DNA from 3 places in the Leclercia pneumoniae genome. Region 1 is predicted to be linked to each of the others. Evidence: predicted binding sites of a transcription regulator. Region 1 holds the regulator's gene; each other region holds the start of a gene.
The links. Region 1 encodes sigma-54, which starts transcription at its own class of promoters, with help from an activator protein. Its sites were predicted from a motif close to GTTGGCACANNTTTCGCTNT; they were not measured.
Positions count from the first base shown of each region.

Region 2: a site for sigma-54 is predicted at 1,819-1,838, ahead of glnA (glutamate--ammonia ligase). Genes of this name have one in related genera too.
Region 3: a site for sigma-54 is predicted at 2,327-2,346, ahead of norV (anaerobic nitric oxide reductase flavorubredoxin). Genes of this name have one in related genera too.

Region 1 covers NZ_CP071383.1:3,796,437-3,800,702, reverse strand. Annotated here, with positions in the region: gene rapZ (RNase adapter RapZ) at 1-490, opposite strand, end outside; gene ptsN (PTS IIA-like nitrogen regulatory protein PtsN) at 536-1,027, opposite strand; gene hpf (ribosome hibernation promoting factor) at 1,110-1,397, opposite strand; gene rpoN (RNA polymerase factor sigma-54) at 1,420-2,853, opposite strand; gene lptB (LPS export ABC transporter ATP-binding protein) at 2,902-3,627, opposite strand; gene lptA (lipopolysaccharide ABC transporter substrate-binding protein LptA) at 3,634-4,188, opposite strand; gene lptC (LPS export ABC transporter periplasmic protein LptC) at 4,157-4,266, opposite strand, start outside.
Region 2 covers NZ_CP071383.1:4,312,100-4,316,365, reverse strand. Annotated here, with positions in the region: gene glnL (nitrogen regulation protein NR(II)) at 1-130, opposite strand, end outside; gene glnA (glutamate--ammonia ligase) at 324-1,733, opposite strand; gene typA (ribosome-dependent GTPase TypA) at 2,111-3,934, shown strand; gene ompL (porin OmpL) at 3,985-4,266, opposite strand, start outside.
Region 3 covers NZ_CP071383.1:3,343,941-3,348,206, forward strand. Annotated here, with positions in the region: gene gutQ (arabinose-5-phosphate isomerase GutQ) at 1-694, shown strand, start outside; gene norR (nitric oxide reductase transcriptional regulator NorR) at 691-2,205, opposite strand; gene norV (anaerobic nitric oxide reductase flavorubredoxin) at 2,396-3,841, shown strand; gene norW (NADH:flavorubredoxin reductase NorW) at 3,838-4,266, shown strand, end outside.

The sequences.
Region 1 (4,266 bases):
ACACCATGGTCAACTCGCGTTCGCGTTTACCCAGCAGGCGGGTACGCAGCATCTCGGCCAGCTCATGCACTGACATCTCAGAGGTATCTACGATCAGATCCGCGCGGGAACGCAGCGGCTCCAGTAGATCGCTCTCTTCATCAATAGCGCTTTCCAGCGACAGATTCTTACTGGAAAGGGGGTGCAGACGACGGGTGTCGCTATAACGACGGATTAACGTATTGCGGTCGGCATCAAGGAAGAGCAGCTGCGGGGAAAACGCTTCCGGCAGGCTGCTCATGGCCTGTTCGAAGATCTCCGGGGATTCCGGCATATTTCGTACGTCGATACTGACGGCCGCCGAGATTTGTCTGTCTGCCAGCGTTCGTGCCAGGTCGGGCAACAGCACCACCGGCAGGTTATCTACGCAGTAAAAGCCCATATCTTCCAGCGCACGCAGGGCGACGGATTTACCCGACCCGGAACGTCCGCTGACGATCATCAGCACCATGAAACTTTTCTCCTCAGGACAGCAAATGTCATAGCCATTACCCGATTACGCATCATCCTGGTTGCCTTCCGCTTCCGTGATAATTTGATAAAGCTCTTCGTCACTCTGCGCAGCGCGCAGGCGGCGACAAATGGTTTTGTCTGCCAGGCGTCTGGCGACCAGCGACAGCGTATGCAGATGGGTTTTCGTTTGATCGGCAGGAACCAGCAGCGCAAACAGCAGGTCGACAGGCTGATTGTCGATGGCATCAAAGGCGATCGGCGTTTCCAGCTGCACAAAGACGCCCACGGCGCGCAGGGTGTCCTCTTCCAGCTTGCCATGCGGAATGGCGATGCCGTTACCGATACCGGTACTGCCCATTTTCTCACGGGTCAGGATGGCTTCAAACACCACTTGCGGCGCTAAGCCCAGCTGTTTAGCCGCCAGTTCGCTGATGATCTCCAGCGCACGTTTTTTGCTCTGGCAATGAACGGCACTGCGGGTACATTCCTGGTTAAGGACATTGCTCAGTTGAAGAGCGGAATCGTTATTTATCATAATTTCACCTAAGCGCTAACGATACAAAGGGCCTGATGTGTTTCACAACAGGCCGGCCTGCATCCGTTAACTGCCCGGACAATTAGTGTTGTTTCAGTTTATCTTTATGTTTATTTAGCTGTCGGGCCAGCTTATCAATCAAGCCGTCGATAGCCGCATACATGTCCTGCCCTTCCGCACTGGCATGGAGCTCGCCACCGTTGACATGCAGGGTGGCGTCCGAGATATGAGTCACTTTCTCCACTTTCAACACAATGTAGACCTGGTTGATCCTCTCGAAATACTGTTCAAGTTTGGCAAATTTTGTATTCAAAAATTCGCGCAGCGCCTCGGTAATTTCGACGTTATGTCCAGTGATGTTGAGCTGCATAGTGTCTTCCTTATCGGTTGTGTCAGACCAGCTGCTTACGCTGGTTAGACGGCGGAATGGATAAAGACTCTCGATACTTCGCAACAGTGCGGCGAGCCACCATGATACCTTGATCCGACAGCATGGTGGTTAACTTACTGTCACTCAGTGGTTTCGCGGGGTTTTCCGCGGCGATCAATTTCTTCACCAGCGCACGGATGGCTGTCGACGATGCTTCGCCGCCGCCCTCGGTATTAACATGGCTAGAGAAGAAATACTTAAGCTCAAAAATACCGCGTGGGCTATGCAGATACTTCTGCGTAGTGACGCGGGAAATCGTGGATTCGTGCATTTCGACGGCCTGGGCGATATCCGCCAGCACCATCGGTTTCATGTACTCTTCGCCCCGTTCGAAAAAGGCCTGCTGTTGCTCGACGATACAGCGGCTGACGCGCAGCAGGGTATCGTTACGGCTCTCAAGGCTTTTAATCAGCCAGCGCGCTTCCTGCAGATTACTGCGAATAAACTGGTTATCGGAATCGTTGCGCGAGCTGGTGCACATTGAGGCGTATTGCTGGTTAATTTGCAGGCGGGGAATGCTGTCGGAGTTAAGTTCTACGGTCCACAGACCGTTATGTTTTCGCACCAGCACGTCGGGGATAACATACTCGGGCTCGCTGGTCTGGATCGACTGACCCGGACGGGGATCCAGTGACTGAATCAGATTCACGGCGGCCTTGAGCACATCTTCTTTTAGCCGCGTCACCCGCATTAAGGCCCGGAAGTCATGATTTGCCAGTAGATCCAGATGATCGCTGACGATCAGTCTGGCCTCTTCGATCCAGGGCGTCTCTTTCACAAACTGCGACAGCTGTATAAGCAGGCAGTCACGTAAATCTCTCGCCGCTACGCCAATGGGATCAAAGCGCTGAACTCGCTTCAGAACCGCTTCGACCTCTTCCAGATCGATATCGGCATCGCCAATGCTTTCAAGAATATCTTCCAGCGTTACGGTGAGATAACCGGTGTCATCAACAGCATCGACGATAGAGGTGGCGATGGCGCGATCGGTATCGGAGAACGGGGTCAGCTCCACCTGCCACATCAGATAATCCTGCAGTGACTGGGTCGTTTCCCCCTGATAAACCGGCAGTTCATCGTCCTGGTAATCCACGCGGTTACCGGAAGGGGTGCCGGCGGTGTAGATCTCATCCCAGCTGACATCCAGCGGCAGCTCGTCGGGCATCTCTTTCTGCTCAAGGGCATCGGCGGTATCAAGTGCCTCGGTGTCCTGGGACTGCTGGGTGTCTACCTCATCGTGAAGATCGGTTTGCTCAAGCAGAGGATTGCTCTCCAGCGCTTGCTGGAGCTCCTGCTGCAGTTCAAGCGTAGACAATTGCAACAGGCGGATTGCCTGCTGTAATTGTGGCGTCATTGCCAGCTGCTGGCTGAGCCTTAATTGCAAACCTTGCTTCATATTCAGAGCATTTTTCTCCGGTTACGCGTTGTTGTACCTCTTACCCTATCAGAGTCTGAAGTCTTCCCCAAGATACACGCGCTTAACATGCTCGTCTTCCAGGATCGCCTGCGGCGTGCCATGAGCAATCAGATGCCCCTGGCTCACAATGTATGCACGTTCGCAGACGGCCAGCGTTTCGCGCACGTTATGGTCCGTTATCAATACGCCGAGGCCGCTGTCGCGCAGATGCTCGATAATGCGTTTGATATCGATTACGGAAATGGGGTCAACGCCCGCAAAGGGTTCATCAAGAAGAATGAATTTTGGGTTGGCAGCCAGCGCTCGGGCAATCTCAACGCGACGACGTTCGCCGCCCGAGAGCGCCTGACCGAGGCTATCACGCAGATGTTCAATGTGGAACTCTTCCATCAGCTCGTTAGCGCGATCTTCACGCTGCTCGGCGGTAAGATCGTCACGGATCTGCAAGACGGCCATCAGGTTGTCGAAGACGCTCAGGCGACGGAAGATGGACGCTTCCTGCGGCAGATAGCCGATACCACGACGGGCACGGGCGTGCAGTGGCAGCAGACTGATGTCTTCGTCATCGATAATGATGTTGCCTGCATCGCGCGGCACAATACCGACCACCATGTAGAAAGTGGTGGTTTTACCCGCACCGTTCGGCCCCAGAAGCCCGACGATCTCACCAGAGTTTACGGTCAGACTGACATCTTCCACGACGCGGCGGCCCTTATAGGCCTTCGCAAGATTCTTTGCAGTTAATGTTGCCATAACGAATTAGTTACTCTTTTTCTGTGCCGGAGCCTGATTGCTGTTTTTGTCCTGCAGCTGCGACGGAACAAGTACGGTGGTGACGCGTTTGCCTTTTTCACTGAAGGCCTGCATTTTCTGCTCTTTCACCAGGTAGGTGATCTTGTCGCCGGTGATATTACTGTCCAGCTGCTCCAGGAACGCGTTGCCAGTGAGCACGACAAAATCTTTTGCCAGCTCATAGTGCATGTGCGAGGCGTGGCCTTTTACCGGTTTGCCATTGTCCTGCATCTGGTAGAAGGTGGCCGGATTGCCGTAACCATCGATAATCTCTTTACCATCTTCGCCACCCGGACGGGTCACGACGACTTTGTCTGCATTGATTTTGATGGTGCCCTGAGTCACCACCACATTGCCAGTGAACGTCACCACATTGCCCTGCATATCAAGAGACTGGGTGTCTGACTCGATATGAATCGGCTGCTCGGTATCACCTGTCACAGCAAGCGCAGGCAGACTGGCGGCCAGCAGTGCGCTGGCGATGACGAAATTAAGGCTGAGTTTGTTTGTTTTGAATTTCATAGGAGGTTCTAACCTTTTCAATCAGCTCTGCGTTCTTGCTGCGTAAGTTCCCGCGCATTCTGAGGCCGCTGGAATTAA
Region 2 (4,266 bases), 520 kb from region 1:
AACTCTGGGCGAGCAGCTGCTGTGCCGCTGGGTTGGCGAAATGAACAGCCAGCTCATCATCGACCAGTAAGATGCTGTTAATCAGTGAATTGAGGATCTGCCCAGCATCGGGCAGCGTGCCAGTTGCCATTCAGCAGTCTCCTGACGTTGATTGCACTCTTTTAGTGCAGTATAGGGTTTTCGCGGTAAAAAACTCGTCAAATCAGGTTGTTGGTGGTGAAAAAAGCCCATCCGAAGATGGGCTGAAAGTTTCCACGGCAACAAAAAATCTTCTGGCGTCTTTCGTTTTATGACAAGAAATTCGCCAGGTTTTCATCTCTAACTTAAACGCTGTAGTACAGCTCGAACTCAACCGGGTGCGGAGTCATACGCACGCGGTCGTTTTCTTCAGTGCGCAGCGCGATGTAAGCGTCGATAGCTTCATCGGTGAACACGCCGCCCGCGGTCAGGAACTCACGGTCTGCGTCCAGCGCCTGCAGGGCTTCTTCCAGAGAACCGGCAACCTGTGGGATCTCTTTCGCTTCTTCTGGCGGCAGGTCGTACAGGTTTTTGTCCATGGCTTCGCCAGGGTGGATCTTGTTCTTGATACCGTCCAAGCCAGCCATCAGCAGCGCGGCGAAGCACAGGTATGGGTTAGCCGCTGGGTCCGGGAAGCGCACTTCGATACGACGCGCTTTCGGAGAGGCAACAACCGGGATACGGATAGAAGCAGAACGGTTACGGGCAGAGTAGGCCAGCATAACCGGCGCTTCGTAGCCTGGGACCAGACGCTTATAGGAGTTGGTGGTTGGGTTCGCCAGGGCGTTGATGGCTTTAGCGTGTTTGATCACACCGCCAATGTAGTGCAGCGCCTGCTCGGACAGACCAGCATACTTGTCGCCAGAGAACAGGTTGGTACCGTTCTTGGACAGAGACATGTGGCAGTGCATACCAGAACCGTTATCGCCAAACATCGGTTTTGGCATAAAGGTCGCTGTTTTACCGAAGCGGTGTGCCACGTTGTGAACAACGTATTTGTAGATCTGAATCTCGTCCGCTTTTTTGGTCATGGTGTTGAAGCGGGTCGCGATTTCGTTCTGGCCAGCCGTTGCCACTTCGTGGTGGTGTGCTTCAACCACCAGGCCCATCTCTTCCATGATCAGACACATGGTAGAGCGGATGTCCTGTGAAGAGTCGACCGGAGGAACCGGGAAGTAACCGCCTTTCACGCCAGGACGGTGACCTTTGTTACCACCTTCGTATTTGGTGGAGGAGTTCCATGCACCTTCGATGTCATCGATAGCAACATGGGAACCTGAAATGGTCGCGCCGAAACGGATGTCGTCAAACAGGAAGAACTCTGGCTCTGGCCCAAACAGAACGGTATCTGCGATGCCGGTGGAACGCAGGTACTCTTCAGCGCGCTTCGCGATGGAGCGCGGGTCGCGGTCGTAACCCTGCAGCGTGCCTGGTTCGAGGATATCGCAACGGATGATCAGGGTTGGTTCTTCGAAGAACGGGTCAATGAGCGCAGTGGTTGCATCTGGCATCAGAACCATGTCGGATTCGTTAATGCCTTTCCAGCCACCAATGGAGGAGCCGTCAAACATTTTGCCTTCTTCAAAGAATTCGGCGTTTACCTGATGAGCAGGAATAGTGACGTGCTGTTCTTTACCTTTGGTATCGGTGAAGCGCAGATCAACAAACTTCACTTCATGTTCGTTCAGCATCGTCAAAACGTGTTCAGCGGACATACTTAACTCTCCAGATTGGTCATTGTCGTCGTGGTAACGAGGTCTTCAATTTCTGTTTGTACTGGCTGGATGCCATGTTTTTTATAAAGCGAAATCTGTGCCAACTTTTAAAATACCCTAAAAAGGCGTTATCATGCGCACTATAGTGCAAAAGGGCTGCACCATGATGGTCATGTTGCACCAGTATAGTGCTTCAATGTGAACATTAAGCACCATATTGGTGCAATTTACGTTAAAGTGCCCTTTTACCGCTCCGTGAAAGTGATCACAAAGCATCTCTGCAATACTTGTTTGCGGGGGATGTTTGTGATCCTGTTTTGTAGTGCGATTAATCCGTGTACAATAACGCGCTATTTCTAAATGCCTGAGGCAAAGTTGTGATCGAAAATTTGCGTAACATCGCCATCATCGCGCACGTTGACCATGGTAAAACTACCCTGGTTGATAAGCTGCTGCAGCAGTCCGGTACGTTTGATGCTCGTGCCGAAACTCAAGAGCGTGTGATGGACTCCAACGATTTGGAGAAAGAGCGTGGGATTACCATCCTCGCCAAAAACACCGCCATCAAATGGAATGACTACCGTATCAACATCGTTGATACCCCAGGCCACGCCGACTTCGGCGGTGAAGTTGAGCGTGTAATGTCCATGGTAGACTCCGTTCTGCTGGTCGTTGACGCAATGGATGGCCCAATGCCGCAGACGCGCTTTGTGACCAAAAAGGCGTTCGCCCATGGTCTGAAGCCAATTGTTGTTATCAACAAAGTTGACCGTCCTGGCGCGCGTCCTGACTGGGTTGTAGATCAGGTATTCGACCTGTTCGTTAACCTCGACGCGACCGACGAGCAGCTGGACTTCCCTATCGTTTACGCTTCCGCGCTGAACGGTATTGCAGGTCTGGACCACGAAGATATGGCGGAAGACATGACCCCGCTGTATCAGACAATTGTTGACCGTGTTCCTGCACCAAACGTTGATCTCGACGGCACCCTGCAGATGCAGATCTCTCAGCTCGATTACAACAACTACGTTGGCGTTATCGGCATTGGTCGTATCAAGCGCGGTAAAGTTAAGCCTAACCAGCAAGTTACTATCATCGATAGCGAAGGCAAAACCCGTAACGGTAAAGTGGGCAAAGTGCTGACTCACCTGGGTCTGGAGCGTATCGATAGCGATATCGCTGAAGCTGGCGATATCATTGCCATCACCGGTCTGGGCGAGCTGAACATCTCCGACACTATCTGCGATCCGCAGAAAGTTGAAGCGCTGCCAGCCCTGTCCGTTGATGAACCGACTGTATCTATGTTCTTCAACGTCAACACCTCTCCATTCTGTGGTAAAGAAGGTAAGTTCGTTACCTCTCGTCAGATCCTTGACCGCCTGAACAAAGAGCTGGTGCACAACGTTGCGCTGCGCGTTGAAGAGACCCCTGATGCGGACGCCTTCCGCGTTTCCGGTCGTGGTGAGCTGCACTTGTCAGTTCTGATCGAAAACATGCGTCGTGAAGGTTTCGAAATGGCGGTTTCCCGTCCGAAAGTTATCTTCCGCGAAATCGACGGCCGTAAACAAGAGCCGTTCGAAAACGTGACGCTGGACGTTGAAGAGCAGCACCAGGGTTCTGTCATGCAGGCTCTGGGTGAGCGTAAAGGCGACCTGAAAAACATGAATCCAGATGGCAAAGGCCGCGTACGTCTCGACTACGTGATCCCAAGCCGTGGCCTGATCGGCTTCCGTTCTGAGTTCATGACCATGACTTCAGGTACCGGTCTGCTGTACTCCACCTTCAGCCACTACGACGACGTTCGTCCAGGCGACGTTGGCCAGCGTAACAACGGCGTTCTGATCTCTAACGGTCAGGGTAAAGCGGTTGCGTTCGCCCTGTTCAGCCTGCAGGACCGCGGTAAGCTGTTCCTGGGTCACGGTGCGGAAGTTTATGAAGGCCAGATCATCGGTATTCACAGTCGTTCTAACGACCTGACTGTAAACTGCCTGACCGGTAAGAAACTGACCAACATGCGTGCGTCCGGTACTGACGAAGCGACGGTTCTGGTTCCACCGATCAAGATGACCCTGGAGCAAGCTCTGGAGTTCATCGATGATGACGAACTGGTAGAAGTGACTCCACAGTCAATTCGTATCCGTAAACGTCACCTGACTGAGAACGATCGTAAACGCGCAATGCGCGGTCCGAAAGAAGATTAATCTTCACTAACGGACACTAAAAAGCCGCTGAGAGATCAGCGGCTTTTTTATTAGAACGCGTAGCGTAATCCCAGACGGATTCGATACTGCTCCCGGTTGTAATCATTCCATCTATCCAGCCACTGAAGTTCGAGATACGGCAGCCAGTTTCTGTCGAGCTTATAGCTGAACTTATTCGTTATTTCCCAATGATGATCCTTGCCGTTTTTGCTGTGGTAATCATTCACCCGCTGAAAATAGTGCGGTTCAAAGGTGTAGAAAAACGCATCCGTAAGCCTGAAATTCCAGTAGTTGGCGAATTCGTGCGTGTCATTCTTATCCATTAGCCCGTT
Region 3 (4,266 bases), 450 kb from region 1:
CGTGCTGCTGTTCATCTCTTACTCTGGCTCGGCCAAAGAGCTGGATCTGATCATCCCACGCCTGCAGGAAAAATCGGTCGACCTGCTGGCGATGACCGGCAAAACCCGTTCCCCGCTAGCGCTGGCCGCCAAAGCGGTGCTGGATATCTCAGTCGAGCGCGAAGCCTGCCCAATGCACCTGGCCCCCACCTCCAGCACCGTGAATACGCTGATGATGGGCGATGCGCTGGCCATGGCAGTGATGCAGGCACGTGGCTTTAATGAGGAAGACTTTGCGCGCTCCCATCCGGCGGGTGCCCTGGGTGCGCGTCTGCTTAATAAAGTGCACCATCTGATGCGCACCGGCGATGCCATCCCGCAGGTGAAACTCACCACCAGCGTGATGGATGCAATGCTTGAACTGAGCCGTACCGGGCTGGGTCTGGTTGCGGTATGTGATGAGCGCGAGCAGGTGAAAGGCGTCTTTACCGACGGCGATCTGCGCCGCTGGCTGGTAGGCGGCGGCACGCTGCAGGCCATCGTCAGCGAGGCAATGACGCCCGGCGGCCAGACGTTGAACGCCGACAGCCGGGCCATTGAGGCCAAAGAGGTACTACTGAAGCGTAAGATCGCCGCCGCCCCGGTGGTGGATGAGCACGGCAAGCTCTGCGGTGCCATCAACCTTCAGGACTTCTATCAGGCCGGAATTATCTAGCCCTTCAGCCCCAGACGTTTTGCCAGCCGGTGCAGGTTGGCCACGTCGGTTTCCAGCGCCCGCGCGCTTGCCGCCCAACTGCGGTTGTTCTGTTCCAGCGCGCGGGTAATCATCTGCCGTTGAAAATCTTCTGTCGCTTCACGAAGGTTTTCTTTCCCCGGTGCCGGGGCATCCGCTGTCACCGCCAGGGGGGTGTCATCCTGCAGGGCAAAATGGCCGGGCTGAATCACCACCTCATCGCCATGGCGCGCAGCCCGCGCCAGTACTACCGCCCGGTGAATAGCATGTTCCAGTTCGCGCACGTTGCCGGGCCAACCGTAACTCAACAGATGTGAACGGGCGGCAGGGCTTAGCACGACGCGAGCAAGACCCATTTTCAGACGACACTGCTCGCAGAAAAAGCCCGCCAGCAGCGCCACATCTTCGCCACGCTCACGTAACGGCGGCACGGAGAGTGGAAATACGCTCAGGCGATGGAAAAGATCGGCGCGGAAATTACCGGCCAGCACCTCCTCGCGCAGATCGCGGTTGGTAGCCGCCAAAACGCGCACATTGACGCGCAGGCTGCGGTCATCCCCCACCCGCTGGATATCGCCATACTGCAACACGCGCAGCAGCTTGGCCTGCAACGATAACGATAGCTCACCAATTTCATCAAGAAACAGCGTGCCGTTGTCGGCCATTTCAAACTTACCGCTACGGTTGCTGATAGCCCCGGTAAATGCCCCTTTCACATGCCCAAAGAGTTCACTCTCCGCCACGCTTTCTGGCAGTGCGGCGCAATTGAGATAGACCAGCGGGTTGACCGCGCGCGGCGAAGCCTCGTGGATCCCCTTCGCGACCAGCTCTTTGCCAGTACCGGTCTCGCCAAAGATCAATACGTTCAGGTCAGATGCCGCCACGATGTCGATCTCTTTTTTGAGCTGTATCATCCCCGGCGAGAGGCCAATCATCTCGGTATGCGCCACGGGCTCAAATGCCGCCGGGCTACCGGGCAACATATTCTGGCTCTCCAGCTGTTCAATCAGCAGCGCATTGTTCAGCGCCCCGGCGGCCAGCGCGGCAATCAACCGCAACTCCTCATCACTGAAGGTATCGAACTGGTCAGGCGACATACCGTCGAGGGTGAGCGCCCCTATCAGATTTTGCCCGGCAAACAGCGGCAGGCCGATGCAGGCATGCACCTTCAGGCTCTCCTGCCCCGGGATGAGGCCATCGTAGGGATCGGGCAGATCGCTGTCTGCGGGAAAGCGCACCACATCCCCGGCACGGGCGATGGTTTCAAGCCGCGGGTGGCCTTCAAGCGAGAAGCGCCGCCCCAAAACATCCTGCGCCAGTCCATCGATAGCCAACGGTATAAACTGCCGCCCTTCATAGCGCAGCAGCGCCGAGGCATCACAGGCCAGTACGTGACGCAGGGTCGAAATTAAGCGTTGAAAACGGTCCTGATGACCGATACCGGTTTGCAACTCGATAGCGATTTTCGCCAGCACGTCTACGGAAAAGCTCATATCTGCCTCGTTGTCATTTTGACAATTCATAATGTCATATTGACAATATTTTAGATAGTCATTATGACTACCCATTGTGGGTTATTATTTACTAAAACCATTAAAATCAATAAATTAAAAAACTGGCACGCATCTTGATATAGGCAATACATCTTTTTTAAACATGCCGCATTTAATTATCGAGGTTGCTATGTCTATTCTGGTTAAAAATAACATTCATTGGGTTGGTCAACGTGATTGGGAAGTGCGTGATTTTCACGGAACGGAATACAAAACGCTGCGCGGCAGCAGCTATAACAGCTATCTCATTCGTGAAGGCAAAAATGTCCTGATTGATACCGTCGATCATAAATTCAGCCGCGAGTTCGTGCAGAACCTGCGTAGCGAAATTGATTTGGAGACTATCGACTACATCATCATTAACCACGCGGAAGAGGACCACGCCGGGGCACTGACCGAGCTGATGTCCCATATTCCGAACACGCCAATCTACTGCACCACCAACGCAATCGACTCGATTAACGGTCATCACCACCATCCGGAGTGGAATTTCCACACCGTGAAAACCGGCGATACCCTGGATATCGGTAACGGCAAACAGCTGATCTTCGTGGAAACGCCAATGCTGCACTGGCCGGACAGCATGATGACTTACATGACCGGCGACGCGGTACTGTTCAGTAACGACGCCTTCGGCCAGCACTACTGCGATGAACGTCTGTTCAACGACGAAGTGGACCAGACCGAGCTGTTCGAACAGTGCCAGCGCTACTACGCCAACATTCTTACGCCATTCAGCCGTCTGGTGACGCCAAAAATTACCGAGATCCTCGGCTTTAACCTGCCGGTGGATATGATTGCCACCTCCCACGGCGTGGTATGGCGTGAAAATCCCACCCAGATTGTCGAGCTGTACCTGAAATGGGCGGCGGATTACCAGGAAGACCGCATCACTATCTTCTACGACACCATGTCCAACAACACCCGCATGATGGCAGACGCCATTGCCCAGGGGATCAACGAAGTGGATCCGAACGTGGCGGTGAAAATTTTCAACGTGGCTCGCAGCGATAAAAACGAAATCCTGACCAATACCTTCCGCTCCAAAGGCGTGCTGGTGGGTACCTCCACCATGAACAACGTGATGATGCCAAAAATCGCGGGCCTCGTGGAGGAGATGACCGGCCTGCGTTTCCGTAATAAACGCGCCAGCGCCTTTGGCTCCCACGGCTGGAGCGGCGGCGCGGTTGACCGTCTCTCTACCCGCCTGCAGGATGCCGGTTTCGAAATGTCCATGAGCCTGAAAGCCAAATGGCGCCCGGACATCGACGCACTGGAAATCTGCCGCCAGCACGGTCGCGATATCGCCCGTCAGTGGGCGCTCGCTCCGCTGCCGGAAGCCACAGCAAAACCGGCCGAACCACAGCCTGCCAGCAGCTGTGCCGCCGCTTCTGCCGATCTCGGCCCGCGCATGCAGTGCAGCGTCTGCCAGTGGATTTATGACCCGGAACTGGGCGAGCCGCTGCAGGATGTTGCGCCGGGCACGCCGTGGAGTGACGTACCAGACAACTTCCTCTGCCCGGAATGTTCGCTGGGTAAAGACGTCTTTGACGAACTGGCATCGGAGGCAAAATGAATAACGGAATCGTGATCATCGGCTCGGGCTTTGCCGCCCGCCAGCTGGTGAAAAATATCCGCAAACAGGATCCCAGCGTTCCGCTGACGGTGATTGCTGCCGACAGCATGGACGAGTACAACAAACCTGATTTAAGCCACGTCATTAGCCAGAATCAGCGTGCCGAAGATCTCACCCGCCAGACGGCGGGGGAGTTCGCGGAACAGTACAACCTGCGCCTGTTCCCCTATACCTGGGTCACCGATATCGACGCCGCTGCGCACGTCGTGAAAGCGAAAGATCATACCTGGCAGTACGACAAACTGGTGCTGGCCACGGGCGCCTCCGCTTTTGTGCCGCCGGTTGAAGGCCGCGAGCTGATGATTACGCTGAACAGCCAGCAGGAGTACCAGGCCAGCGAAACGTGGCTTCGCGACGCGCAGCGC